DNA from 4 places in the Alteromonas sp. H02 genome. Region 2 is predicted to be linked to each of the others. Evidence: predicted binding sites of a transcription regulator. Region 2 holds the regulator's gene; each other region holds the start of a gene.
What was found. The regulator sigma-54, encoded in region 2, starts transcription at its own class of promoters, with help from an activator protein. The targets are predictions, from matches to a motif close to GTTGGCACGNNNNTNGNNT.
Positions count from the first base shown of each region.

Region 1: the regulator sigma-54 is predicted to act here: its motif matches at 2,126-2,144, upstream of flhA (flagellar biosynthesis protein FlhA).
Region 3: the regulator sigma-54 is predicted to act here: its motif matches at 5,548-5,566, upstream of AC566Q_RS22000 (YggN family protein).
Region 4: the regulator sigma-54 is predicted to act here: its motif matches at 6,090-6,108, upstream of AC566Q_RS14810 (DUF1328 family protein).

Region 1 covers NZ_CM185021.1:3,555,950-3,563,422, reverse strand. Annotated here, with positions in the region: gene fliQ (flagellar biosynthesis protein FliQ) at 1-99, shown strand, start outside; gene fliR (flagellar biosynthetic protein FliR) at 100-882, shown strand; gene flhB (flagellar biosynthesis protein FlhB) at 898-2,022, shown strand; gene flhA (flagellar biosynthesis protein FlhA) at 2,200-4,302, shown strand; gene flhF (flagellar biosynthesis GTPase FlhF) at 4,336-5,691, shown strand; gene AC566Q_RS16495 (MinD/ParA family protein) at 5,688-6,548, shown strand; gene AC566Q_RS16490 (RNA polymerase sigma factor FliA) at 6,550-7,278, shown strand; gene cheY (chemotaxis response regulator CheY) at 7,323-7,473, shown strand, end outside.
Region 2 covers NZ_CM185021.1:4,262,078-4,269,550, forward strand. Annotated here, with positions in the region: gene lptC (LPS export ABC transporter periplasmic protein LptC) at 1-344, shown strand, start outside; gene lptA (lipopolysaccharide transport periplasmic protein LptA) at 376-885, shown strand; gene lptB (LPS export ABC transporter ATP-binding protein) at 882-1,607, shown strand; gene AC566Q_RS19785 (RNA polymerase factor sigma-54) at 1,675-3,153, shown strand; gene hpf (ribosome hibernation promoting factor) at 3,178-3,465, shown strand; gene ptsN (PTS IIA-like nitrogen regulatory protein PtsN) at 3,481-3,939, shown strand; gene rapZ (RNase adapter RapZ) at 3,964-4,809, shown strand; gene AC566Q_RS19805 (HPr family phosphocarrier protein) at 4,809-5,081, shown strand; gene AC566Q_RS19810 (hypothetical protein) at 5,140-5,640, opposite strand; gene AC566Q_RS19815 (mechanosensitive ion channel family protein) at 5,785-6,822, opposite strand; gene AC566Q_RS19820 (hypothetical protein) at 6,958-7,416, opposite strand.
Region 3 covers NZ_CM185021.1:4,754,792-4,762,264, forward strand. Annotated here, with positions in the region: gene AC566Q_RS21975 (glycoside hydrolase family 3 C-terminal domain-containing protein) at 1-1,709, opposite strand, end outside; gene yihG (1-acylglycerol-3-phosphate O-acyltransferase, YihG family) at 1,991-2,893, shown strand; gene yihG (1-acylglycerol-3-phosphate O-acyltransferase, YihG family) at 2,897-3,793, shown strand; gene AC566Q_RS21990 (mechanosensitive ion channel family protein) at 3,794-5,098, shown strand; gene AC566Q_RS21995 (hypothetical protein) at 5,157-5,348, opposite strand; gene AC566Q_RS22000 (YggN family protein) at 5,607-6,410, shown strand; gene AC566Q_RS22005 (SDR family oxidoreductase) at 6,465-7,301, shown strand; gene AC566Q_RS22010 (sodium-dependent transporter) at 7,315-7,473, opposite strand, start outside.
Region 4 covers NZ_CM185021.1:3,204,115-3,211,587, forward strand. Annotated here, with positions in the region: gene AC566Q_RS14775 (sensor histidine kinase) at 1-827, shown strand, start outside; gene AC566Q_RS14780 (response regulator) at 814-1,266, shown strand; gene AC566Q_RS14785 (response regulator) at 1,280-3,238, shown strand; gene AC566Q_RS14790 (CC0125/CC1285 family lipoprotein) at 3,452-4,027, shown strand; gene AC566Q_RS14795 (hypothetical protein) at 4,068-4,490, shown strand; gene AC566Q_RS14800 (DUF2569 domain-containing protein) at 4,673-5,209, shown strand; gene yfbR (5'-deoxynucleotidase) at 5,259-5,909, opposite strand; gene AC566Q_RS14810 (DUF1328 family protein) at 6,147-6,323, shown strand; gene AC566Q_RS14815 (hypothetical protein) at 6,361-6,561, shown strand; gene AC566Q_RS14820 (TIGR00645 family protein) at 6,627-7,118, opposite strand; gene AC566Q_RS14825 (endonuclease/exonuclease/phosphatase family protein) at 7,324-7,473, opposite strand, start outside.

The DNA of each region.
Region 1 (7,473 bases), 710 kb from region 2:
ACGCTGCTGGCGCTGAGCTGGGGGGGAAACTGGCTGGTGCAGAAGCTGATGGATTTTACCTTCCATATGGTTGAGAAAATTCCGCAGGTGGTGGGCTAAATGGAAGTCGAACTGGCCGCCATTAATCAGTTTCTGGCTGATTTATTGCTGCCATTTATGCGTATCAGCGGGATGTTTTCCGCGATGGTTGGACTGAGCGCCAAGTCCATCCCGCCTCAGGTAAAAGCGCTGTTGGCGATGCTAATGACACTGGTAATAATGCCGGTGGTACCGCCTACACCTGTCACTCAAATGGTTGATTTAGGTACATTCGTAATTGGCATCCAGCAGTTGTTAATTGGCATTGCCGTGGGCTTTTTATCAATGATGGTGCTCAATACCTTTGTGCTGGCCGGGCAGGTCATTGCAATGCAAACCGGCCTTGGTTTTGCCAGCATTGTGGATCCGGTAAATGGTATTAACGTGCCGGCGGTAGGCCAGTTTTATCTGATACTGGCTACGCTGTTGTTCTGGGGCATGGACGGACACCTGGCCATGATCAGAATGATCGTGATGAGCTTTGAAGCATTTCCCATTGGCGAAGCCTGGTTTGCCGCAGAACAACTCCGTGATATTGCCCACTGGGCTGGCTGGATGTTTGTGGCGGCATTAACCTTGTCTCTGGCTCCGATTGTTTCGCTGTTAATTGTTAATCTGGCGTTCGGGGTTATGACCAAAGCCGCGCCACAGCTCAATATCTTCAGCATTGGTTTTTCCATCGCGCAGATAATGGGCTTAATTATTATCTGGTTAACGCTGGATAATTTTTCTACTCACTTTGCTAATCAGTGGCAACGGGCTCAACAGTTTATGTGTGAGCTGCTACTGATTTGTCCAAGCTGATAAGGCTGAGCGACGATGGCTGATTCTTCAGAAAAAACAGAAGACCCCACGGGAAAACGAATACAGGATGCCCGCAGCAAGGGGCAGATTGCTCGTTCCAGAGAGCTCTCCACCACACTGGTGCTGGTGGCGAGTAGTCTGATGCTGTTGCTGTTTGGCAGTTTTATCGCCGAAGCCCTGTTTGCCATTTCTGGGCGGATGTTTACCCTGTCGCGGGACGAAACCTACGATCCCACCCACATGTTTTCCGCCTGGGGTGTGGCTATCACCGAAGTCAGTACGCCGGTACTTTCATTTATGTTTGTTTCAATGATTGCCGGTATCTATGGCTCTATCGCATTGGGTGGCTATAACTTTACCTGGTATTCTGCCGCGCCTCGCTTCTCCAAGCTTAATCCACTAAGTGGTATGAAGCGGATGTTTGGCATAAACGGCCTGGTGGAACTGTTAAAAGCCTTTGCCAAGTTTATTGTTATTGGCGCTATGGCGCTGATATCTCTGTCTTTATTTCAGGATGAAGCGCTGCATCTCGATCAGGAAATATACCCGCTGAATATCTTCCACGCGTTGGATATGATTGAGTGGGCCTTTTTCCTGCTCACCCTCGGCATGGTGCCTATTGCGCTATTTGATGTGCCGTATCAGTCGTATAAGCACAATGAACAAATGAAAATGACCAAGCAGCAGGTAAAGGATGAACGCAAAAACTCAGAAGGTGACCCACAGGTAAAAGGGCGCATCCGTAAATTGCAATATCAGGCAGCAGCACGGCGAATGATGCAGGAAGTGCCTAAAGCTGACGTAGTTGTTACCAACCCGACTCATTACTCTGTGGCGCTCAAATATGACGAGCATGGTGTGCGGGCACCGGTGGTTATCGCCAAGGGCTCGGATGAGCTGGCCATGCATATCCGAAAAATTGCCACCGCTCATGATGTGCCACTCATCCCTTCTCCCATGCTGACCCGGGCTATTTATTACACCACCGAAGTGGATGAAGAAATCCCGCATAAATTGTTTATGGCGGTTGCCCAGGTATTGGCATACGTATTCCAGCTTAAGAAATACAAAGCTGGTAAAGCCAAACGACCTAAACCCCTGTCGCATAACCTGCCGATCCCTCCTGATATGCGTTATTAATTCCGGCTATCTCATTATCCTGACGGGCCGCTAGTCGCTGCCTGTCAGGCCCCCAAAATCAGTGTTGATGACAATTTGAGCACTTAAGCCGCAGACACAAAAAGCTGGCACGGGGATTGAAGTAGTCTCTGTAAGCGAATTTTAGTGTCAAAAATCGGTGATTGAGAACGTCTCGTTATGGTGTTAACAGAATATCTGCAGCGTGTTGATAAAACCCGGCTTCAACAGTTAAGTCAGGGCTTAGGCGTACCTCTGGTTCTGCTGGCCATTATGGGTATGGTAATTTTGCCCATGCCGCCGATTTTGCTCGACGTACTATTCAGCTTCAACATCGCACTGTCACTGGTAATTATTCTGGTTGCGGTACTGACCAACCGGCCGGTGGACTTTGGTATCTTCCCGCTGGTCCTGCTAATTGCAACGGTATTACGTCTTGCCCTCAATGTCGCGTCGACCCGGGTGGTCTTGCTGTATGGCCACGAAGGGGGCGATGCTGCCGGTAAAGTTATCGAAGCATTTGGTGAAGTGGTGATTGGCGGCAACTACGCTGTGGGTGTGGTTGTCTTTGCTATCTTGCTGATTATTAACTTTAAAGTAGTTACCGCTGGTGCCGGACGTATTTCCGAAGTAGGGGCTCGTTTTACCCTCGACGCCATGCCGGGTAAACAAATGGCTATCGATGCCGACCTCAACGCTGGCTATATCGATCAGGACGAGGCTCGCCGTCGTCGCGAAGATATCACCGCTGAAGCCGACTTTTACGGTTCTATGGACGGTGCGTCAAAATTTGTAAAGGGCGATGCCATCGCCGGCCTGTTCATTATGCTTATTAATATCGTCGGCGGCCTGTTTATCGGTATGATTCAGCATGATCTGTCTTTCGGCAATGCGCTGGAGGTCTACACCATCCTGACCATCGGTGACGGTCTGGTGGCACAGATTCCTTCATTACTGCTGTCAGTGGCCACCGCCATTATTGTGACGCGTGAAAATGAAAGCCAGGAAATGGGCAGCGAGATTACCACCCAGTTGGGTAACAAAAAGGCGCTGTATATTTCTTCCGGGATCCTGTTTGTTATGGGTATTGTCCCCGGTATGCCTCATCTGGCCTTCCTCGGCTTTTCGGCGCTGGCCGGCGGCTATGCGTACTATCAAAGCTATGCTGAAAAACGCAAGGCTGAGCAACCAGCCCCTCCGGTAGTCAGCGATAACCCTGAAGACAATGTACCGGCAGAGATTAAAGAACTGGGCTGGGATGACGTTCAGCACGTGGATACCATTGGTCTGGAAGTCGGCTACCGTTTAATTCCGCTGGTGGATAAAACCCAGGGCGGCGAATTACTGACGCGGATTAAAGGGGTGCGTAAGAAACTGTCCCAGGAACTGGGCTTTTTAATCCCGCCGGTGCACATCCGCGATAATCTCGATCTCGATCCTAACGCTTACAACATTTCCATGCTCGGTGTGACCATTGGCGATGCCGAAGTCAGCCATGACGAAGAGCTGGCGATTAATCCTGGCCAGGTTTTTGGCAAGCTGGAGGGACGGGCTACCCGTGATCCAGCCTTCGGCCTGGATGCGGTGTGGATTAAGCCAGCGCAGCGTGAGCATGCGCAAACCCTGGGTTATACCGTGGTTGATGCGGCGACTGTGATTGCAACCCATCTGAGCCAGTTATTAACCAACAATGCTTATCAACTGCTGGGCTTTGAAGAAGTGCAGCAACTAATGGATATGCTGGCCAAACATAATCCAAAACTGGTTGAAGGGCTTATCCCGGATCTGTTGTCGCTGGCAACCGTGGTAAAAGTCCTGCAAACCTTGTTGTACGAGGGCGTGCCTATTCGTGACATGCGTACTATCGTACAGACGCTGACTGAGTATGCCCCGAAGAGTCAGGATCCTGACGTATTGGTCTCCGCCGTTCGCATTGCCCTGAAACGCTTAATCGTGCAGGAAATTAACAGCGGTGGAGCAGAACTGCCGGTGATCACTTTGGCACCTGAATTAGAGCAGATGTTACATCAGTCATTACAGGCTGGCGGCGATGATGGTGCCGGTATCGAGCCGGGGCTGGCTGAGCGCCTGCAACAGTCGTTGCAACAGGCTGGTCAGCAGCAGGAACTGGCGGGTGAGCCAGCCGTATTATTAACATCGGGCATGTTACGCCCGGTATTGTCGAGATTCTTAAAGAATGCAGTGAGTGGCTTGCATGTATTGTCGTACCAGGAAATCCCGGATGATAAGCAGGTACGCATTGTTTCGTCCGTCGGTCAGTAATCTGACAGGCACCCTGATACCTAAGAGGTCATTATGAAAATTAGACGATTTTTTGGCAAAGACATGCGTGAAGCATTAAGCCAGGTAAAAAATGAACTGGGTAGTGATGCGGTGATCATGTCAAACCGCAAAGTGGCCGACGGCATCGAACTGGTAGCGGCCTACGATAAAGAGCCGGTCGCTAAATTATCGGTACCGCCTAAACCCAAAGCGCAGGTAGCTAAGCAAAGCGAAGGTGGTTTGCCGACCTTGAGTGAAATTATTGGTGATGATGGTCCGGATACCCTGCGTGCTCTGCTGGAGAAGCAGGCTGAGCAGAAGGCCGCCGTTGCCCAGCGCGTTGAAGCAGCCAATGCGGAAGCGGAAAAACGCGCGCCTGCTAAACCCGCTCCTGAGGTTGCCCCGGCTAAGCCGGAAACCCCGGTATTTGATGTCGAAAACGAAGAAACCGAGCTTAGCGGTGGTAGTAGCCTGGCCGATATTCGTGCTGAAATTGCCTCACTACGCAATGTCTTGCAGTTCCAGTTGGCTGATATACAACAACAGCAACACTCGCGGCTTAAACCGCAGCAGCGTTACCTGCTTCAGCAGCTTTGCGACATGGGCATCAGCCAGACGCTGGCAGCCCAGCTGGTAACTTATACCCCGGCCGAGTGCAACGAGCGTGAAGCCTGGTTGTATCTGCTAAAACTATTGTCCAATCGTCTGACCACTAACAACGATGATATTCTTACCCAACAGGGTGTGGTGGCGTTGGTCGGGCCAACCGGTACCGGCAAAACCACTACCATTGCCAAGCTGGCTGCCCGTTATGCACAAAAGTACGGTGCCGACCAGGTTGCTCTGATTACAATTGATACTTATCGCATTGCTGCCTATGAGCAGTTAGCTACCTACGGCAAAATAATTGGCTGCCCGGTTCGTAAAGCGCAGTCTGGTGAACAATTAGCCGATTTGCTGTTCCAGTTACGTAATAAACGCCTGGTACTGATTGATACCGCAGGCTTTAGTCAGCGCGATAGTCGCCTGATCAGTCAGTTGGCTACCTTCGGCCAGGTGAGCGGTCAGCAGGTAAAAAACTATTTAGTTGTGCAGGGTAACACGCAACAGGCTACACTTAAGCACATAATAAATGCCTATAAGAGTATTGATTTGCAAGGATGTATCATCACTAAGCTGGATGAGTGCTATAGTTTAGGTGAGGTGATCAGTAATGTAATTGAAGCGCAGTTGCCAGTCAGTTATGTTGCCGATGGCCAACAGGTGCCTGAGGATATTCATGTTGCTAATGCAAAATCTATAATCTCTTTAGCAGCAAAGCTTTATAAAAAGTATGGTTTGAATCATACTAATAGCAGTTCCGATGTAAACACAGCACAGGCAGTATGATTGAAGACCAGGCGAGTAGCTTACGAAAGATGAATCAATCACGATTAATCAAGGTAATAGCCGTAACTGGCGGAAAGGGCGGAGTAGGGAAAACCAACGTTACTCTGAACACCGCTATTGCAATGGCAAAACAGGGCAAAAAGGTCATGGTTCTGGATGCAGACCTTGGCCTGGCCAACGTAGACGTGATGCTGGGATTACGCGTAGAGAAGAATCTGTCTCATGTGTTGTCCGGCGAATGCACGCTTGACGAAGTACTGGTAACCGGTCCGCATGGGATCAAAATTGCCCCGGCGACCTCCGGTACCCAGTCGATGACCGAGCTGTCGCCCACTCAGCATGCGGGGCTCATTCGTGCATTCAGTGAACTGCGTTCGCAAATCGACGTGCTTATTGTCGATACGGCCGCGGGTATTTCTGACATGGTGCTGAGCTTTTCAAGAGCATCCCAGGACATTCTGGTAGTGGTATGTGACGAACCCACCTCACTCACTGATGCCTACGCACTTATCAAGATCCTTAACCGCGATCACGGCATTTTCCGTTTTAAGATAGTGGCTAACATGGTCAGGGACGTGCGTGAGGGGCAGGAGTTGTTCAGTAAGTTGTCGAAAGTTACCGGTCGCTTCCTCGACGTGGCGTTGGAATTAGTGGCAACTATCCCCTTTGATGAAAATATTCGCCGGGCGGTTCGTAAACAAACCGCCATTGTTGATGCATTCCCATCATCTCCGGCATCGGTCGCCATTGGTCAACTGGCTACAAAAGCACTGACCTGGCCTATCCCGGCGCAGCCTGGCGGACACCTTGAGTTCTTCGTCGAGCAATTGATCGCGTCGAAGGTGGCAGGGAGATAGCGTGAATAGCAAAGCTGCAGCGTACAAACAACAAACCGATAAAGCGCAGCTGGTTGAGCGACATGCTTCTTTAGTTAAACGTATTGCTCACCATTTAATGGCGCGGCTGCCAGCCAGTGTAATTGTTGATGACCTGATCCAGGCCGGTATGATTGGCCTGCTTGAGGCGGCGAAAAACTTTGATGGCAGTAAAGGAGCCAGTTTCGAAACGTTTGCCGGAATTCGCATCCGTGGTGCCATGCTGGACGAAATTCGCAAGGGTGACTGGACACCCCGGTCGGTCCATAAGAACGGCCGGGCCATTTCTGATGCGATCTCCCAGGTAGAGCGTGAAACCGGGCGGGATGCACGGGATGTTGACATTGCTGCTAAACTCAATGTGTCGCTGCCCGAATACCACCAGATGTTATCAGAGGTCAATGCCGGCAAACTGGTTGGTATTGAAGACTTAGGCGTGTCTGAAGACGTGATAGCGACGGATGAGTCGCGGGGCACGGATTCACCGCTGGAAGATTTAATGCAAGGTTCATTTCAAAAAGCGCTGGCGCATGCTATTACTACATTACCAGAACGTGAAGCGATCGTACTATCCTTGTATTATGACGAAGAATTAAACCTGCGGGAAATCGGCGAGGTTCTCGAGGTAAGTGAATCACGGGTCAGTCAAATTCACAGCCAGGCGATGTTAAAACTTAAAGCGCGCATGCGGTCCTGGCAGACTGGTGAGTAACATTAACTATACTAACAATATGACTATCCTCACTGGAGGCAATTTTGGATAAGAATATGAAAATTCTCGTGGTAGATGATTTTTCTACGATGAGACGTATTATCAAAAACTTACTCAAAGATCTCGGCTTTTCCAATATTCAGGAGGCCGATGATGGAAGTACTGCGCTGCCAATGCTGCAGCAGGGCGACTTTG
Region 2 (7,473 bases):
TGGGCTTTGTGTTGTTTTTAGCGCCGCAGTACACCATTTACCAGGAGTCTGGCGAGCCACCCTGGCAGGTAGTCGCCGACGAAGGGACGTTGTATGATAACAATATGATACAACTGGAAAATAACGTAGTGATTGTGAGTAAGGACCAGGCTGACTTTGTACAGCGGGTAACCACAGACTACCTTGAGATAGATTTGGACCAACAAACCATGGTTTCCGACGCCAGGGTGGAAATTTCGGGGCCTGATTTCCTGATATTTAGTAACGGACTTCGCGCCAACCTATTGAATAAAACTTATGAGTTGAATCAACATGTGCAAACGACTTATTCCCCTGCTAACTAGCCTGTCGCTGACGCTCTCGCCGGCGGTGGTCATGGCAGCCAAGTCTGATTTCAAAAAAGACATCGAGGTGTTTTCCGAGTCACAGTTCCTCGACGGTAAGAATAAAAAGTCTATCCTGATTGATAATGTACAGGTTACCCAGGGCTCGCTCAGCATTAAGGCCGACCGGGTAGAAGTAGAAGCTGGCGGCGGCAAGGGCAAGGAAATATTTATCGCTACTGGCAAACCTGCTGTATACAGCCAGACTCTGGACGATGGCCGGGTTGTGGAAGCCCGTGCATTTGAGATCCGTTATGAAGTGGCGAATCGCACTATTTCGCTGGCCGGTGATGCCGAATTGAATCAGAATACCAGTGTCGTAAAAGGTGAAACCATCGTTTACGACATGGAAAAAGAACAACTTAAAGCCACCGGTGACGGCAGCGGCAGTGAAGATGGCCGGGTGCGTACCGTGTTTAGTCTGGAAGATATTGAAGCCGTGCGCGACGAAAGCAAGGCCAGTGATAGCACAGACGACCAACAGGATAATGACAACGAATGACCACCCTGACCGCCACCCACTTAGCTAAGTCGTATAAGTCCCGGCAGGTAGTAAGGGATGTTAGCGTTGAGGTATCTGCCGGCCAGATTGTTGGCCTGTTAGGCCCCAATGGTGCAGGTAAAACCACCACTTTTTACATGATTGTAGGCCTGGTGGCACTGGATAAGGGCGATATTCGCATCGACGAGATGGATCTGACCCGCCAGCCCATGCACGAACGTGCCCGCAACGGAATTGGTTATCTACCCCAGGAAGCCTCTATTTTCAGAAAGTTAACGGTTTTTGACAATATCATGGCAATATTGCAGACACGCAAAGACCTTTCTTCTGCCGAACAGCAAAATGAAGCCGATGCGCTACTTGATGAATTCAATATCAACCATATACGTAATAGTACAGGGATGAGTTTGTCGGGGGGAGAGCGGCGTCGGGTAGAAATTGCCAGGGCACTGGCGGCGAATCCAAAATTTATTTTGCTCGATGAACCCTTTGCGGGAGTTGACCCAATTTCGGTTAATGATATAAAGAAGATCATACAGCATCTTCGTGACCGTGGAATTGGTATCCTGATTACCGACCACAACGTCCGGGAAACCCTCGACGTATGCGAGAAAGCCTACATTGTGAGTCAGGGGGAATTAATCGCCCAGGGCACCGCCGAACAGGTTTTAAGTAATCAAAAGGTCAAGGATGTATACCTGGGTGAGCAATTCAGGCTATAGTTAGATGCATATAGACAACAAATTTTGTCCCGATCAATAATAAGCAAGGCGTTAAGAACAGAAGTAGATGAAACCATCTTTACAGCTCAAATTTAGTCAACAACTTACTATGACGCCACAATTGCAGCAGGCGATTAAACTGCTGCAACTATCTACTCTGGATTTACAACAGGAAATCCAGGAAGCGCTCGATTCAAATCCGTTATTGGAAGTTGATGACAACAGCGACAACGATACGGTTGAGAAAAGTAAACTCGATGCGGAAGCGGATGCCGCAGCAACCGCCAGCACCGAGACCAGCATGGACACCAATGAGGCCCTCGAAAAGAACGAGTTGCCCGACGAATTACCCATCGACAGCACCTGGGATGAATATTATTCGGCCTCCTCAGCGCCAGCGCCAGGCCCTGCTTCCAACGACGATGAGAATGTTTTTCAGGGTGAAACCACCGACAATATTCAGGACCACCTGCTCTGGCAAATGCGCCTCACGCCCTTCAGCGATGTAGACCGTGCCATTGCGATTGCCATTATTGATTCGATTGACGAATCAGGATATTTAACCGTAACAGTTGAAGATATCCTGCAGAGCGTCAATACTGAAGATATGGAAGAACCGGTTGAAGTGGACGAAATTGAATGCGTGCTGAAACGGATCCAAATGTTCGACCCGATTGGTTCAGGCTCACGTACCCCGCAGGAGTGTCTACTGGTCCAGTTAAAACAATTTGCTCCCGACACGCCATGGCTCAAGGAAGCAAAAACCCTGATTGAAGACTATGCCGACCTGCTGGGCAGCAAGGACTATCGCACCTTAATGCGTAAATCACGCCTGAAGGAAGACGATTTGCGTGAAGCAATGCGCTTACTGCAAACCCTTAATCCGCGTCCGGGCAGTGCATTAATTACTCAGGAGCCCGAGTACGTTATTCCCGACGTATCGGTCACCAAGAAAAAAGGCCGTTGGGTGGTTGAACTCAATCCCGACAGCCTGCCAAAACTGAGCGTAAATCAGCAGTACGCTGCCATGAGCCGTCAGGCCCGCAACAGTTCAGATTCCCAGTTTATTCGCTCGCATATGCAGGAAGCCAAGTGGTTTATCAAGAGCCTGGAGTCGCGTAACGAAACCTTGCTCAAGGTTGCTAACTGCATTGTGCAGCAGCAAATGGGCTTTTTCGAACACGGCCCGGAAATGATGAAGCCTATGGTCCTCAATGACGTAGCCGAAATGGTTGATATGCATGAATCTACCATTTCGCGGGTAACCACTCAGAAATACATGCACACCCCCCGCGGTATTTTTGAACTGAAGTATTTCTTCTCCAGCCACGTAGCCACCGAGTCGGGCGGAGAATGTTCATCTACTGCCATCCGCGCTCTGATTAAAAAACTGGTTGCCGCCGAGAAGCCCAGTAAACCACTAAGCGACAGCAAAATTGCTCAATTGTTGGCCGAACAAGGTATAAAAGTTGCCCGGCGGACAATAGCAAAATACCGGGAATCCTTGTCGATTCCACCGTCTAACCAACGCAAGAGCCTTATTTAGGCCGAAATATAAGGAAGACGAACTATGCAAATAAATCTTACAGGTCATCACATCGAGATAACCGATTCTTTGCGTAATTATGTTGATACCAAGTTTAGTAAACTGGAGCGCCACTTTGATCACATATCCAATGTGCATGTGATCCTCAACGTGGAAAAGCTTGCTCAAAAAGCCGAAGCCACGATGCATTTGAGTGGCGCGGAAGTATTTGCCTCGTCAGAAAATCAAGATATGTATGCCGCGATAGACAGTATGGTCGACAAACTGGATCGCCAGGTAATTAAGCATAAGGAAAAGCTCAAAAAGCACTAGGCCCAATTTAACCTTATGAATATTCAAGCCTTAGTTAGCCTGGATCGCACTGAATGTGCGGTCCAGTGCAACAGTAAAAAAAGAATTTTAGAAATCATCAGCGATATTGCTGCCGAAACCAACGCCGAAATTCAAAAAGAAGACGCGCTTAACGCCCTGCTCAGTCGTGAAAAAATGGGCAGCACCGGCATTGGCAATGGCATAGCGTTGCCGCATGGCAGACTGGCTAATCTTTCCAACGTAACAGCCGTGGTAGTAACCACCAACCCAGCCATTGCCTTTGACGCCATTGATGATAAACCGGTTGATATCTTTTTTGCCATTCTGGTACCAGAAAACCAGACCGAGGGGCATTTGCAGACCCTCGCCACGATTGCCGGCAAGTTAAGCCAGAAAAGCATTGTAAAAACCATCCGTAACGCCGAATCGAAGGAACAGGTTATCGCCGCACTATGCGACGAGGCTGCAAATTAGTCCGGCAGGGAGTCTGACAAAACCATGAAACTCATTATCATCAGCGGGCGCTCCGGCTCCGGCAAATCCGTTGCGCTAAGGGCGCTGGAAGATTTAGGCTACTACTGCGTTGATAACATTCCGGTAAACCTGCTCCCCACCCTCACCCATACCGTGGTCGACGAATACGATCAGGTAGCCGTGAGCATCGACGTGCGTAACCTGCCAAAGGATCCCGATGAATTAGTTGAGATTCTCGACTATCTGCCCTCGTCCTGGTCGATGACCATTGTTTACCTTGACGCCAGTGATGACATGCTGGTGAAGCGCTTTAGTGAAACCCGCCGCCTGCACCCGCTGGCCAAATTGAATAAATCCCTGGCCGATGCCATTCAGGCAGAAAAAGAATTACTCGCGCCCATTACCGAGCGGGCCGACCTGTACATTGATACCGACAGATTATCGATTCACCAGCTCGCCGAACTTATCCGCGAACGTATTCTGGGTAAAAAGAGCTCAAGGTTAGTGTTGGTATTTGAGTCATTCGGCTTTAAGCACGGCATACCCAAAGACGCGGATTACGTGTTTGATGTTCGCTTTCTACCCAACCCGCACTGGGAGCCGGACCTAAAGCACCTTACCGGTCTGGACTCCCCGGTAGAAGCCTTTCTGGGTTCACAGCCCATTGTGACCAAGTTTATCTGGCAGATTCAAAACCTGCTAGACACCTGGATGCCCCATCTGGAACGTAATAACCGCAGCTATGTGACCATTGCCATCGGCTGCACCGGAGGCCAGCACCGCTCGGTGTTTGTAGCCCAGTCACTGGCCAAAATATACAGCGATAAGCATCCGGATGTGCAAATCCGTCACCGGGAGTTAAACCGATAATGCGCGTAGAAAAAACACTTACCATCGTTAATAAGCTAGGCCTGCATGCCCGTGCAGCCACACAGTTAGTGCAACTCGCTAATCAGTTTGATGCCGAAATCACCCTTAAAAAAGGGGATAAAGAAGCCAATGCCAACAGTGTACTGGGTTTAATGCTGATGGAAAGTCATCAGGGCGAACAGGTTGATGTGATCAGCGAAGGCCCGGATGCCGAAGCCGCCATGGCAGCGGTGGAAACTTTGATTGTTGGCCGTTTTAACGAAGACGAGTAGTAGCCACAAACAACCACTGTGCAGCGGTTATCTGTGGTTTTATTGCGGATAGCAAAGACTAATCATTCAATTGCAGTTGCAATCGGCCGTTTTGATTCACATAAAATCCAAATCGAAACTCCACTCTCACATGACGATTATCTGCTGAATCTGTGTCGTAATGGCCGGGTGGTGGCGCATTGCCATCTCTAATCCATGCAGGCCAGCCTTTGAATGTTACCGACTTCCCCGGGCCGGGAGAGATTTGGTACTCTGCAACTAAAGCCTGTTTATTGTGACTTACCACAGGTCTAAAATATTCACACGCTAACTGAAATGGTTTTGCAAGCCTGATCAAATCGGAACCACCTGGGTTGCAGAGCGGTACAGCAAACATTGTATTTTGCACTTCATTCACGCCTTGCGCCTGAATTCCAATGGTATATTGACTGAAAGTGAGATCCACTGCGTCTTGTGAAGTGAGCTGGTCGTTTATCCCATTGATAGTCGATGCAGCGACAGACGAAGTGATCAGGATATTCAGTGTCATTAAGGTTGGCACGAATCGCGTTATTTTCATATCGAACTCCTTCTGTTTGACTTCATTAATTATAGCTTGTACGAATGAACAGAGCCTTTCAGCAACATTAACAGAACATTAAAAGCAGAGTCCTGGCAGGCTTCACAGTGCCCTGTGAGATAAAGAGGAAATGCGATATTTGCACTAAGACAAAATATTCGCGCCCTGCTCCGGCGCCCTCGCTTCTTCTGCCTGGCGACGGATATCATCATTTTCACTGGAGACATCGTCATGTGCCGCTGAGTCCTTCTCTGCTTCAGTTTGGGGTTCACTGACAGGGCTTTGTTTAACCGGGTCTTTTTGCTCGCTGACCTGCTCCTGGTTATTGACCATCGTTACCGGCACGCCCTGCGGGAAAATCACTTCACGGGCGTCATCCGGCATACTAATACCCCTGGCAGTGAACAGCTCCACCAGGTCGCGCATTAATACTGACGCCATTTTAATTACGCTGGTACTTTCTACGTTGATCCAGAAATACACTTTTAGGTTAACCGTTGCCGAGCCGAGCTCATCGACCAGCACTAACGGCTCAGGTTCTTTGAGTACGTTAGGGTGCTCACCAATTAGCTGTAACGCTAACCGCTGAGCCTGCTGACAGTCGGCATCGTAACCAATGCCTAAGGTAAACTGGCCACGCATTTTAGGGTTAGCGGTAAGATTTTTAATGGTCCCTTTGTATATCACGGCATTGGGGATCTGAATATGATTGCCATCGAAATCCACCAGCGTAGTGGCCCGCGTCGTGACTTTCTGAACCACCCCGGTATAACTATTAATTTGCACCACGTCATCGATACGAAACGGGCGCTGCACCGTTAATAACAAGCTGGCCATCATGTTTTCTGCGATATCCCGAAAGGCAAACCCCAGAATAAGCCCCAGTACACCGGTTCCGCTCATTATTGCCACGGCAAACTCGGAAAGGCCGGAGAGCTTTAAAAAGATATACAGTGCCAGCAGAATAAGAATCAGACTCACCGCGCGCTGGCTGACCGAACGCAATAGCGGACTGGAAGAAAGGTAACGAACAGGTCTTATCAATGCTTGTGAAACTCGTCCGGCGAGCCACAAGGTCAGCATCAATATCAACACCCCTAATGCAATAGCTGGCAGCTTTACGATAAAAGCCTGCCAGTATGCATTTAGCGAGCTAACCAGTTCACTGGTGGAGGATTCCATTAACTTATTCCCTTACGCTGTTTCCATTAATTAATAATAGCTTTTTCCCTGAATAGATCAGAAATGCCAGGGCCTCACCGTTGAATAACCTTCGGTTCAGCACTGGCACCAGGTGTATTTGGATTCAACCGGCTGTTAATTTAAACGCTTGAGGCTACGTATCCCAAACGTCGCTAACACAAATCCAATCCCACCGGTTATCGCACCGATCCATAGCGCGTGGATAGGTACAAAGATAAGTTCCAGCGAAGACGTTGAGGATGTATAGTCTGGGGTATAAAACGAATACTGCATGGCCCAATACCCCCAAAAATGAATTACCGCAATCGCTAACAGCGCTAACCAAAGAGCCAGCTTGCCTGGTACAGAGTGTTTCAGGCGGCTAGTTAGCCCCACCAGTAGCAAAGCGCCGTAAGGAACGGCTCTGAATCCGGCAGCAAATAGCAAGCTATCGACAGTTAAATACCGGGTAACCTCAGAAACCCCTTCTGCCACGCCGTAGTCGCCAACAAGTACAGCCAATACCCAGTCCACCAGTATTTCATTAATAACAACAAAGGCCGTTATTAACACTATCCAGAAACGTTTATTCATCACTCAACCCTTGTTTAGTTTTGGGTATTTATCAATCGTGAGTAAGTCGCCATCAGG
Region 3 (7,473 bases), 490 kb from region 2:
TAACTGCCGGACTCCTGCGGCACAAGCTGGCCACGTGCCACCAAAGCAAAGTCATCCAGCCACTTACCGCTAACCGGCGAGCGCAGGGGACGCATTTGCAATTTATTCAGTACCTCAGAGTGCACTGCGCTACCGGTTTGCCTGGCTGGCACCCTTAATGAAGAGAAATCGGTGATAGCTTCACGTGCTACAGCATAGTATTCCACCTTCACGCCGGGGCTTAATTCACCTGATTCATCGTGGTGAAACAACACCGAATCATCGAGGATTTGCCAGTGGCCGTAAATGTCATCAATCAGGGCACTGCCTGGCGCATAAGGCACGGCTTCATTGCCCGTGTAATTTTTAATGCCCTGAAGCACGGTAACCGGATTAACCGGCAGACCATTGTAATTACCCAGCAGCACATCCTGATTGTCTGCGTTGGGCCCAATCACTGCCACCTTAACTCCCGGTTGAAGTGGTAGTACGCCATTGTTTTTGAGCATTACCAGGGAGCGTTCAGACGCTTTTTGCGTGAGGGCCAGATGCTCTTCATTCCCCACTACCTCCAGCGGAATATCAGCAAAGGGGACGCTACTATCGGGGTCGAACATGCCCAGTTTAAAGCGGGTCATCATCAGGCGGCCTACAGCCTGATCTATCAACGACTCCTCAATAAAACCCTTTTGTACGGCAAAGGTAAGGTTGGCATAACTGCTTAGGCGTCCGGTGCCACAATTCAGATCGGTACCACTTTTTACTGCCCAGGCTGCCGCAGCTGCTGGTGAGCGCGTTACATTGTGGGCTTTAGGATCGTAAAAATCGGCAATTGCACCACAGTCAGACATTACGTGACCATCAAACTGGTAACTACCGCGCAGGATTTCCTTTAACAACGGATCGGAGCCGCAGGCCGGGGCGCCGTTGACCCGGTTGTAGGCACACATAACCGCCTCAACATCGGCATCCACTACCGCCTTTTCAAAAGCCGGTAAGTAGGTTTCAAACAAGTCTTTATCCGATACCACATAGTCATCAGAATGGCGTGAGACTTCCGGCCCGTTGTGCACAGCAAAGTGCTTGGCGGTGGCAGCGGTTTTTAAATAGGTGTCATCATCACCCTGTAAACCACTGATGAACGCAACACCCAGCTCGCCGGTCAGGTAAGGATCCTCTCCATAAGTTTCCTGGCCTCGCCCCCAGCGCGGATCGCGGAAAATATTAATATTTGGCGACCAGTAAGTTAATCCGGTATAGCGATAACTCAACCCGCGTTCCTTGAAGGCATGGTGCTTAGCGCGGCCTTCGTCAGAGATGACCGTGGCAATCTCATTTAACAACTCCCGGTCCCACATTGCAGCCATGCCGATAGCCTGGGGAAACACCGTTGCCTCACCCGCCCTGGCTACACCATGCAGGGCCTCATTCCAATAGTCGTAGGCGGGTACATTCAGCCGCTCGATGGCCGGTGCATCGTTGTACATTTGAGCCACTTTTTCTGTCAACGACATTCTGCCCACCAAATCATCGACCCTTTGACTCATCGGCAACGACGTATCCTGATACGGCAGAACCTGCTCAGTTTGTAAGTCATTACTCTCGCTATTGATCACTGCGTTATTGCTTTCGTTACAAGCAGTGAGGGTAAGCGCCAGCGTCAGCCAGGTTGCCAGCCGACATTTGGCCAGCAGGTCGATATTGCTTTTTTTGTGGATGGGTAGTTTCATCAGATGCCTCAACAATTGAATTAAAGGCACCATACCTGAAGGTGTATCAGGCACAATCGAAGGACGGCAAAACGTAAACAAAAAGTTAAAAAACGCTAGACTTATCGTTGAATCTTACTTCATTCATGTTCCTTTGACTGGCAGGCACCGCGCGTTTCAGTCGTAACAATGAAAGCCCCCTTTGAATATACTTTTATCTCAACTTAACTCGATTAAGTATCGGTTTTAAGCCTGGTTTACGTTAAACTGTGGCCAATTTTGCAACTGGTAAGACGACTGTAGTGAAAACCCTATTACATAGCCTTAACGGCGCGCTGTCGGCGCTACTTTACGGGCTCAATACGCTGTTCTGGGTGCCATTGGTATTAACCCTGGCGGTATTAAAGCTTTTGGTTCCGCTTAAACCCTGGCGGACCTTTATGACTTATCTTCTGGATGCCTGCGCTGTAGGTTGGATAAGCGTTAATAACTTTAATCAACGGCTGTTCAGTCGCACTACGCTGGAAGTCTCAGGGCTGGAAGGGCTGGCCCGGAATGACTGGTACCTGGTAATTGCCAATCACCAGTCCTGGGTTGATATTTTATTACTTCAGCGAGTATTTAACCGCGAAGTCCCGTTTTTGAAGTTTTTCCTTAAGCAGCAACTGATCTGGGTCCCCTTTTTAGGTCTGGCCTGGTGGGCGCTGGACTTTCCTTTTATGCGCCGCTACAGCAAGTCATTCCTGGCCAAAAACCCGCACTTAAAAGGTAAAGACATGGAAACGACCAAAAAGGCTTGCGAAAAATTTCAGTACAAACCCACCAGCATTATGAATTTTGTCGAAGGCACACGCTTCACTAAAGAAAAGCATGCCCGTCAGGTCTCGCCTTTTAAGCACCTGTTAAAACCCAAGGCCGGAGGCATTGCTTTTGTTCTTAACGCCATGGGCGGTCAGCTTCATCATTTAATTGATGTCACTATTTTTTACCCCGCCGGTACGCCATCCTTCTGGGATTTTATTAACGGTTCAGTCAGTAAGATAAAATTGCATGTAGACGTAAAACCGCTGAAAGACCTGTTTCCTGAAGATATAAAGGTGATGGACTATTTTGAAAACCCCGAACAACGGGCCCGTTTTCAGCAATGGCTCAATCAACAGTGGCAGGCAAAAGACCAACGCCTGGAAAACTGGAAGACGGTGTAAGCAATGCTTAGAGTAGTCCTGGCCCCACTGATATTTGCAATCCATTTGCCGTTACAACTGGCCAACCTTGCCCTGTGGGGCGGCCTGGTTATTGTGTTTGGCTTGCTGCGCTTTTTATTGCCCATTGGCGCAGTGCAGCGAGCGCTGGCACCGCTGATGAACTTCTTTATGCTGTGTTTTGGTAAATGCAGCTTAGCGCTGATCCGGCTGTTTAACCCGGTCATCCTTGATTACCGGGTGCAGGGTGAGCTAAGTAAAGAAAACTGGTATCTGATAGTTGCCAACCACCTGAGCTATCTGGACATTGTCCTGCTCATCGAATTCTCGGCCTTTCGGATCCCAGCACCTAAGTTCTTCCTGAAACAGGAGCTTATCTGGCTACCTTTTGTTGGCCTGGCCGCCTGGGCGCTGGAAATGCCGTTTATGAAACGCTATTCGGCCGCCTACCTGAAAAAATACCCGCACAAACAGGGCGCCGATATCGAAACCACCAAACGCTACTGCCAGAAGTTTCGCCATAAACCCACTACCGTCATCAACTTTGTGGAAGGAACCCGATTTACCCCGGCCAAGCATGCCAGTAAAAAAAGCCCCTACCAGCACCTGTTGCCGCCTAAGGCCGGCGGTATTGCTTTCACCCTGGCAACCATGGGCGAGTTGTTCACCAATATTCTGGATATCTCGCTACTGTATCCGGATAATCCTAAGCATCCGATGCTGGCCATGTTAAGTGGTCAAATGCGACGAATCGTTGTAGATGTCAATGTAGTTGACATTCCGGCCGAAGCCATTGGCGATTATTATACGGATGAACAGTTTAAAGCTGGTTTCCAGCAGTGGGTGAATACCCTTTGGCAGGACAAAGACCGCAACATTATTGGATTAAAAAAGGGTAACTAAATGGTCACAGCGGAAACGCTTCGTGAAAACTTCGTTGAGCTGCTCAGGCAGCTTGACACCGATATCGTACTAAACGGCTCGCTGTATAACAGCTTTTCGTTATTGCTGATATTTGTGCTGGCGATCACCGGCCTGTTAATTAGCAGAATCGCACTGAATTCGGTCGTTACCCGCTGGATCCTGAAAAGCAAAACTCACTGGGATGACGCACTACACAGCCACGGTTTTTTCAAACGATTAATTCACCTGACTCCGGCACTGACTATCTTTGCCTGTACCCATGTACTGTTAACCACAGACAGCCTGCTGTATACCGTTCTGCTGAAATGCTCTCTGCTGTATCTGATGACCGTAGCGGCGCTGTCTGTCAGCGCATTGCTTAATACGTTTGAAGACTGGTATAACTCCACCCCTTTTGCTGCGCAAGCCTCGATTACCGGCTTTGTGCAAGTGGCCAAGCTGGTGCTGTTTATTGTGCTGATGTTGCTCAGCGTATCGCTGATTGTAGAGCGCAGCCCGCTGTTGTTGCTATCCGGCTTAACGGCTATTGCCGCTGTATTGTTACTGATATTCCGCGACACCATTCTGGGTTTTGTGGCCGGTATTCAGATAACAGCCAACCGATTGTTTACCAATGGCGACTGGATCCAGGTCGATAAATTTGGCGTTGACGGCGAGATCATCGAGCTCGGATTAACCAACGTAAAGGTGAGAAATTGGGATAATACGATTTCCACTATCCCTACCTACTCACTAACCAATGAAGCGATTAAAAACTGGCGCGGTATGCAGGAATCAGGCGGACGACGCATCAAGCGCGCCGTGTATATTGATATCCATTCTATCTGCCTGTATGACGAGAAAAGCCTGCAAAAAGTAGCCAAAATTCGCTTTATTGCCGATTACATCAAAAGCAAAATTGATGAATTACAGCGCTACCATAAAGATAATTCCATTGATGAAGGCGACTTACTAAATCGCCGCGCATTAACCAATATCGGTACTTTTCGCGCCTATCTGGAAGCTTATTTAACCAAACACCCCAAGATTAATCAGGACATGACGCTGATGGTACGGCAGTTGCCGCCTAATGAGTTAGGATTGCCCTTAGAAGTGTATTGCTTTTGCCGGGATAAGTCCTGGGTAGCCTACGAGAAGGTACAGGCTGACATTTTCGACCACATTATGGCCATGCTGCCACTGTTCGACCTAAGAGCCTACCAACGCGATAGCCATTTAGCGGCACTTTCGGGCCCTGCACCACAAAGCCAGTCAGATGAGGCAACTGAGGCCATAAAAGACTGACACAAAAAAAGCGCTCAAATGAGCGCTTTTTGTTTACCGAAAATCGGTGAGCCGTTAATTAGCCGATTACGTAGAGCATCAACAGGCTGATCACCAGGCCGCTAACGCCCAGATATCCCATCTCAATACGCTCATGCAGGGCTTCGCTGCCCTCTTTGCCAGACATAAAGCCCATGACGATGCTGCTCATGCCTAAAGTAAACGCTACTAACGCAACACCAAATAAAATTGCATCAATCCAGTCACTCATAATCTTTACCCTATAAAAATTCTGCGCGTATTATGCACTAAGGAAATAAAAATGAACATGCGCAAAATCAATATTCCACTGAATAATGAACATGGTCAAATACGCTAATAATTAGTGTTACTTCCAAAACAATAAGCAATAAATGTGTAGATATAAAACCAATAAAAATATAAGCCTTTGTTTTATATAAATTTAACAGATTGGCCTGTGATTTGCGATACGACCTTCGTATTGTTTAAAAGCAAATTGAGGATAACCATGAAAACTGTTGCTGCATCATTGATTTTAACCACTGCTTTTATTGCCCAACCTACACTGGCACACGTTGAAGTCGATAATCAATGTAATATGGAACTGCACGGCTCGGTAACCTTTGACCATGGCGATTTGACCATTACCACCGAAAGTGGCGAAAAGGTTCTGATCACGCCAAGTCACCAGCTATATGTAGATAACCAGGCAGTCAATCTGGATAACGACGAACAACGCTGGGTGTCTGATTATTACAGCAGTATTGAAACCGCTATCCCCATGACAGTTGAAATTGCCCGTGACGGTATCAAAATTGCCAGCTTCGCCATTACCGAAGTATTCACCGAACTGCTGGGAACAGATAATGACCTCAGCGAAGATTTTGATACGCTGTTTACCGACCTGTCGAACGAGATTGATGAGCGTTTTTACGCTGCCGACGGTACGTACAAATTCGACAGCACAGGCCTTGACGGCGACTGGACAGATGCCGCCTGGAGCGAAGAGTTTGATGACAAAATTGAGTCGCTGGTAGAGCGTTCTACCGGTCACCTGTTAATGGCGATTGGTCGTCAGATGCTGTTTGAAGACGGCGACATGGACGCCTTTGCTAACCGCATGGAAAACTTTGGCGAAATGATTGAGCAACGCGTAGAAGGTGAAGCGGATGCGCTGGAAAGCAAAGCTGAAGCATTATGCACCGTGCTGGCTAAAGCCGACTATGCCGAATCACGCATGCAGAAGAATATCGCCGGATTATCTGGTCTGGATTTACTGGAAACCACCGGTCAATCACCGCTGAAACAATAATGAAATCGCTACCGATAGTGTTAAGCTTTAGCAAAACAAACACCGGTAGCATAAATGACATCTCAACAAGAAAATAAATTGATACTTTGTGGTTGTGGCTGGCTGGGAGGCTATCTCGCCAGCCACTTTCGTTCTCAGATGACTATCTACGGAACTACCCGCAGTGAAGACAAAGCCCGGGCGTTGAGCCAACAAGGTATTCAATCCATCCCTTATTCGCTGGGTGATAATCCTCAGGACCTGCTCGCGGAAGCCCCCGACAGCACCTTTATTCTTAATATTCCGCCGGGCAGACGCAACACCGATTTAAGCCAGTTTACCTCAGCCATGCAGCAACTGATTTCGGCGTTATACAGCCAGGCACCACCTAAGCAGCTTATTTTTATCAGTACCACATCGGTTTATGGCGATCAGGATGGCGATGTCACCACTGATACCGCGCCAGCCCCAAACACCGCCTCTGGCGAAGCCCACGTTGAGATTGAGCAATGGCTCCGAAACACCGCGCCGGACTCGGCTTACATATTGCGCCTGGCCGGTTTAACCGGACCCGACCGCCACCCGGTAAAGAGCCTGGCAGGCCGAACACTCAGCGGCGCCACTCAGGTAGTAAATCTGGTACATGTTGATGATGTGGTAAAGGTGATTGAAGCGCTCTTAGCGCAAAAGCCCGCCAACAAGCTTTGGCATTTATGCAGCGATGAACACCCTATGCGCGGTGACTATTATCCGCAGATGGCAAAACGGCTGGGGTTACCAGCCGTTGAGTTTAGTGACCAATTAACCAGTGCAAGCGTGCCGTCGGGCAAAAAAATTAATCCCGATGCCACTCTTACCAGCCTGGGGATAACGCTTAATTATCCCACACCGTGGACAATGCAGCCGGCCTGATGGCCGGCCCGGCTTAGCCAATCAGACTGACTCCGAAATATTTAAGCGCCACGGTATTAACAAAGATCACCACCAGGATAAGCGGAATAAACGTACCTACCGAGATATCCACGTAGCGTTCAGCCCAGCTGCCTTTGTAGTTGGGCGCGCCAACCTGCAGTGCCTTGTTAAA
Region 4 (7,473 bases), 1.1 Mb from region 2:
AATCACGGGTAAAAGAACGTACCGTGGAGTTACAGGTTTACGCAGAAGAGCTGTCTCGCAGCAATCGCGAGCTGGAAGACTTTGCCTTTGTCGCCTCCCACGATTTACAGGAACCCTTGCGCAAGATACGCGCCTTTGGCAATCGCATCAGCACCGGCTACGAAGATGCACTGGATGAGCGTGGACAGGACTTCCTGCGCCGCATGCTTAATGCCGCCGAGCGTATGTCTATGCTAATCAGTGATTTATTGTCATTCTCCCGGGTAACCACCCGCGGCAAGGACTTTGAAGATACCGATTTAAATACCGTCGTTAACTCGGTGTTGGAAGATCTTGAAATCACCATCGAAGAAAAGCAGGCAGAAATTCATATCGACTCATTGCCGGTGATGAAAGCCGACGCCTCGCAAATGAGTCAGCTGTTTTTAAATTTGCTGTCTAATGCACTAAAATTTACCAAACCAGAGCAGCCACCAGTGATTACCTTGCGCTATGAGGCTATCGATGATGAGCAGGCTGCCCCCCTTAATCTGCTGCCAGGCCTGAGCTGGTTTAAACTCACCATACAGGACAATGGTATAGGCTTTGAACAGAGCTTTGCCGAAAAAATATTTGCCCCGTTCCAACGCTTACACGGGCGCTCAGAGTATAAAGGTACCGGTATCGGCCTAGCGGTTTGCCGCCGCATTATCGAACGTCATAACGGCACCATCGAAGCCTTTAGTGAGCCCGGCCAGGGAGCCAGGTTCGAATTGTACCTGCCCCAAGACGGCGAGCCGTTTACCAACTTACAACAACAGGGAGTGATAAGTCATGCCGAACAGTAGCTTACCCGTCACGATATTAATGGCCGATGACGACGAAGACGACAGATTGCTGGCGCTCGATGCGTTAAAAGAAGGCCGGGTGCTTAACAATTTACACTGTGTTGAAGATGGTGTTGAATTGTTGGAATACCTGCGCCGGGAAGGGAAATTTGCCGATCCCGCCACTTCGCCCCGACCAAGCTTGATTTTGCTGGATTTAAACATGCCCCGCATGGATGGCCGCGAGGCACTGCAGCATATCAAAGCCGATCCTAACTTGCGCAGTATTCCGGTGGTCATCCTGACCACTTCAAAAGAAGAGGAAGATATGATCCGCGGTTACGACCTCGGCGCAGCCTCTTACATTACCAAACCGGTTAACTTTGAGGGACTGGTGGATCTGATGCGCGCTATCGGTCGCTACTGGATAGAATTTGTTGAACTCCCCCACAATAAATAGGCATTCGTGACTCATGACTGACCATGTTCGCATACTGCTGGTTGAAGATGACGAAGACGATTATTTTCTGACCGCTGACTCACTCTCACAGTGCAAGTCGCCGATGTTCGAGCTGGTATGGGCCAAAACAGGTGAAGAAGCCATTGAGCATCTGCAAACGGATACCTTCGATTTGTGCCTGCTCGATTACCTGTTGGGCCAGGAAAATGCCATGGACGTGCTGGAAAAACTTAAGGGCCTGTCGGTAACCATTCCGGTAGTGGTACTCACAGGCCAGGCTGACAGTATCGTCGATGACCGGGTAATGCGCGCCGGTGCCGAGGACTTTTTAACCAAAGCCGAAGTCGATACCCCCCGCTTTATGCGGACTATTCGCTACGCTCTGGTACGCCGCGAAATTGAAACCGAGCGATTAGAACGACATCGCATCGAGCAGCAAAATAAAGCCAAGGATAAATTTCTCGCTCACCTTGGTCACGAACTCAGAACCCCGCTGGCTTCCATTCTCGGTTATACCGAGCTGTTACTGGACAGCCCTGGTAATGAGCGAATTAACGCTGAACTCTCGACCATCTTTAATAACAGCAAACATTTACTTAGCCTGCTCAACGACTTATTGGATATGTCGCGGATCATGGCCAACAAGTTAGAGCTAGTCCCACAACCCCTGAATCTAAACGGCTTTTTAACCGACCTTTATAGTCTGATGGTTATGCAGGCCAGTGAGAAAGGCCTGGTGTTAACCGTTAGCGCCAATTCGCTAATCCCCGAATATATTAAGGTAGACCCTACCAGACTTCGGCAAATCCTGATCAACCTTGTCAATAACGCGATTAAATTTACCGACACTGGTGAAGTGGCAATTAATGTTGAATTCGATAAAGGCAACGGGCGGGTTTGCTTTGCGGTAAAAGATACCGGTATTGGCATGCCGGCAGACAAGCTTGAAACCATTTTTAAACCCTTCGAGCAAATTGAGGATCTGATCCACGCCAACCATGGTGGTGCTGGTCTCGGACTGGCCATTTCTAATGAGTTAGTCAGTCGTATGGGTGGCCAAATTAATGTGGAATCGACTCAGGGCGAAGGAAGTCGCTTTTGGTTTTGTATTAAGGCTGAGGGCAGCACCGAACAAAACCTCATTCGTCTTGATCTGGACGTACCCGAGCGGCCTCCGGCCCAATTTAAAATTAATCAACATCTCGATGGCCGCGTGCTGATTGTTGATGACTTACGTGAAATTCGCCGCCTCACCGGCCGTTTAGTTAGCATGAGTCAGGCTCAGGTAACCTTCGCCCAGAATGGCGCCGACGCACTGGAAAAAATACGCAGCGCAGAGCATAACGGTCAACCTTTCCACCTGGTACTGATGGACATACATATGCCGGTGATGAATGGCATTGATTGCTTAAAGGCTATGCGCTCCTCTGGTATCCAAACGCCGGTAGTAGCCGTTACGGCCGCCAGTCGTAAGGGGCTCAGAGAGTCCTTACTGGCCGAAGGCTTTGATAATGTGATTGCCAAGCCTATCGACCGTAAAGATCTCAGTGAAGTGCTCAGCACCTTTTTGCTCCCGGCCACTCAGCCTTCTGACCCTAAAGAAACCGGCACCGCTGAGCAGAAGTCGTCGTTACTGATAGTGGAAGATGATGAGGACGCGGCCGAATTAATGTGCCTGCTGCTGAATTCAATAGGTTACGAGGCAGATATCGCACTTAATGGCCAACAGGCCCTGGAAAAGGTTGCCAATGCCCCGTCACATTATGCCCATGTGCTTATGGATCTGCATCTGCCCGATACTGACGGTTATGAACTGACCACAGCCATCGCTGAAATCGCCCCCAGCCTGACAGTGACCATTATCAGCGGCGCTGAGCCGGATAAAGCCCGGCTCGAGGGGTTACCCATTGCCCAGGTATTACTGAAGCCCGTAAGTAAAGCTGATTTGGCAGTACTGAACTTTTGCGGGTAACCCCTTGCAAGTTTTACACTGCATCTTCCCATTATTGTTGAGCTCATTTGCGAAAAACAAAATAAAAAATTAAATATCAACAACTTACATTTAAACCTATTGGTGGCACAAGCGTTGCACTCCCTCCTGTAAGCATAGGTTTATTTAGGTCAGTAAGTGTTAATCAAAGCTTTTCACAGCGGCTACTGACGATGACGCAAACAGGAAAACAACATGGATACACAACTATTAGTCAGATTATTCAGTGATGCAGTGTTGATCAGAGCTTTGGTATTCGCCGTGGTAACCACTTGTATGCTAACCGGTTGCGCAGGCTCCAGCTTAACCGCAACGCCCTATCAGGCGGCCGAGTCGGCCCGCGATGTAGGTTATTCATCACATCGTCTGTCTGAGAGGAAATTTAAAATTCTTTACAAAGCCAATAGCGCAACCAGTGAAGAAACCCTGGAACAATACAGCGAGCGACGTGCAGAAGAGATTGGCCTGGAACGTGATTACCACTGGTATCGCATAGTATCGAGTGAGGCGGTAACTATGCCGTCAATGACCGACCAACAGGTAATAACTGCCGCGCCTCAGTCTCAGACCGTTGATGGTGCAGTGACCGGTGATGTCACCGCCACCAGTCTACCCTCTAATCAGCAGTGCACGGTATCCGGCTGTGAGCAGGTGTCTACGCCCAATCCCGTTTCAGGCAAACCGTCTGAAGCTGGCATGCAATACTATGCTATGACCATCCAGTATGGTCGCTTCGAACCGATCCCCGAAGACGCTATCGAATTACGATAAGTGTTTTTAAAGGTCAAACAAATAAGGTGTAACTGTGGTTATGTCGAACACCGGAAAATGTGCCATAAAAATGTTTAAAGACCTTTTCAATCAAGGCGCAGAGCTTTACCAAACCACTCAGCAGAGCAATCAGCAGCCGCAACAGCGCGCTTGTTTACGGGTGCTGAGAGCCGAGAAGCTTCGCGCCCTGCGGCTGATGGAAGCAGAGGGCAATAGCGGTCATGATTATGCTCTGTCGGAACAGGTGAAAGAGCAATTTCAGTCAATGCTTGAGCATTACCCTTCAATTCGCCATGTTCGCGATTTCATTGAAATAGAGCAACGATTGTTGGCGAGTCTCAAAGAAAACCTGACTTCGCTGACGCCGTCCCCGTTATCTCTAAACCTGCGTACGATTACCACCCGTCATCAGCAATGTCTGGAAAAGCTCAGTCGTGAGCTTGCCAGCCAGCCGGACAAGTAGTCCGGAACAGCCACATTTATAATCAAAATTACCGCCCGAACCAGTGCCCCCCCCTGCTCCGGCGCCATAAATTTATCGCGACAGCTGCAATAATATGGCGTAAGCTACTGAAACGTAGTTGGTCCTGCCTGCTCTTATCACGAGTAAACCAGGGCTATGAGTAGCAAAAGGAAAACAATAACATGGACGCAAAAATCGATGCCCCGTCACCCCAGAAAAAGGGCCTGGGTGGCTGGTTAATTTTAGTAGGCCTTGGCGTAGTATTTAGCCCGTTTCGGCTATTGATGAATACGCTACCCACTTATGAACCACTGCTACAAAGTGACATATGGGATGCACTAACCAATCCGGATTCAGCGGCGTATCATCCTTTATGGGGGCCTTTACTGATTGGTGAGATTTCCTTTAATGTGGGGCTGTTTCTGGCTTCGCTTTATTTAATTTATCTGTTTTTCACCCGCCACTGGCTGTTTCCCTCATTCTACATTGGTATTGTGCTGTCCTCGCTGGTGTTTATTCCGGCTGATGCCTGGTTAGTTTCCATTGTGTTACCGCAAGAGCCTATGTTCGATCCTGACACTACCAAAGAGTTTGTACGAACGCTGATTGGTGCCCTCATCTGGATCCCATACATGCTGATGTCACAGCGCGTAAAAGAAACCTTTATTAAAGACCAGCAAGACCTGTCACCCGCTTTACCGGAAGCAGAATCCAACTGATACTAAAACGGCGCCCGTGAGGCGCCGTTTATAAATAGTATTTCAGAAGCTAATCCGGTGTTTTTAAATTTGCCTGATTGGCATTTTCCACCCAGTCCAAATCCTTAGTTTGTTCATCCAGCGTGCCTTTGGCATCTTCTAAGAAGACTTTGCAGAAATAATCTACACAAGGGTGCATTTCGCGATAACGCTCTAACTGGACCTCCATTTCTTCCATGGCATTGGAAAACTCGTGATTCGATTTAGCCAGCTCATAATCACACTTGAGATAGGCACACAGCACATCAGCCGCTTTGGCCAGGCGCACATGCACATCATTTTTGTCTTGTAGTATCAGCGGCTCATAACAGGTTTGCAATGGCTCTGGCAGCGTTTTAATCAGCATTTGCTCAAACCGTCGCTCGAGTTTTTTAATCGTCTGAGTCGTTTCCGGGTCGTGATATTTCACCGGGCTGGGAATGTCGCTCATACCGGCAATTTCGCTGCCTTCATGAAATATAGCCATGGCCGCTACCCGGTCGGGCTCAATATCTTCACCGTAGACTTCCCTGGCTATCACGCCAAGCATATGGGCAATCACCGACGCTTCATAAATGTGGGTAGATAGCATTTCTGACTGAAACTGCGCCATCAGCGGCCAGCGTTTTACATTACGGGCGCGCTGCATAAGTCCAATAAAGGCGGAATGACTGTTGGCCATGGGTTCTCCAGATGAAATTTAGCAATAATAAACCGATCCTAAAGCTTATCGGCAGTGATGTCAGCCTAATACAGCGACGTAGTCTGTAAAATATGCACTAATTCCTGTAACGAATTATCAAAGACTCTGTAACCAATACAGGAAAAACCCACTTTAACTTTAAATATCAATAACTTACTCATTGGCACAAGATAAGCATATATCATTGTGACATTAGATGAAATTAAAGGAGACATCATGTTAGGTTGGGCAATTACATTTTTTATCATTGCCATCATCGCAGCAGTTTTCGGTTTTGGTGGAATCGCCGGTGCAGCAACTGGTATCGCACAGTTTCTGTTCTTCTTATTTGTAGTATTACTGGTTATCTCTTTGGTTGCTGGCGCGCTTCGCGGCAAAACCCCAAGAGCGTAGTCAAACACAAACTCAATAACCAATCAGGGAGATTATTATGAAAACGTTGAAATTACTTGATGTTCTTAAAATGACTGTTATCGCTGCTTTTGCATGTTCAGTTATCGCATGTGGCGACGGTGAAGCCGAAGATGCCGGTGAAGCTATCGATGAAGCAGTAACCGATGCAGGAAATGCCGTGGAAGACGCCTGTGAAGATGTTAAAGAAGGCGTGGATGCAGAAGACGACGACTGTTAATCTGCACTCGGTACAGAAGGGCAATGTGTCACTACAAACGTGGTTGCACATTGCCCTTTTTGCGTTTAATGCTTCTTACTTTTCTTATCCAGCACGCCCATGGCAAAGGCTGAAATCACAAAGGTCAGATGGATAAGCACATACCACATGAGTTTTTCGTTTTCGATATTCTTCGCATTCATAAAGATTTTTAGCAGATGAATCGACGAAATCGCCACTATTGATGCCGCTACCTTACTTTTCAGCGTACCGGTATCCAAAGTGCCCAGCCAGGCCAGCTTTTCTGTCCCTTCTTTTAAATCAATGCTGGATACAAAGTTTTCATAGCTGGTAAACATCACCATAATGATCAGGCCAGATACCAGCGCAATATCAATCAGCGATAATACCACCAGCACAATATCGGCTTCACTGATTTCCAGCACATGGGGCAACAGGTGGAATATTTCCTGAAAAAACTTAATTCCCAGCGCAATAAGTGCCAGCGATAAACCAAAATAAATCGGCGCCAGTAACCACCGGGATGCGTACATCATACGCTCAATTAACACTTCCAAACCAGGCCTCCTGCGTTGGAAAAACTTACTTGTCAGAGAAGAAAAAGGAACTGCTCACAGCACACATTGATGATGTTAATTAACCTAACTGAATGTCAGCGGCGCGGATAATTCCTGCGGCTGGTGATTTTATCAGAGCCGTTCATTTTGAGGTATCATTTCTTATAATATTTAGCGACCCTGAGGCAATCCTTGCGACACCGTTTTAATCCTCGTCAAGAACAATGTCCAGCCATACCAGACGATGATCAGAACTGCTCTGACGGTCTTTAACCAGCCGGTATAAAGGCGATGCTTTTACAGGCCAGAACACACCACCGCCCTGCACTGTAAGCCCCTGCTTAGAGGGCAACAC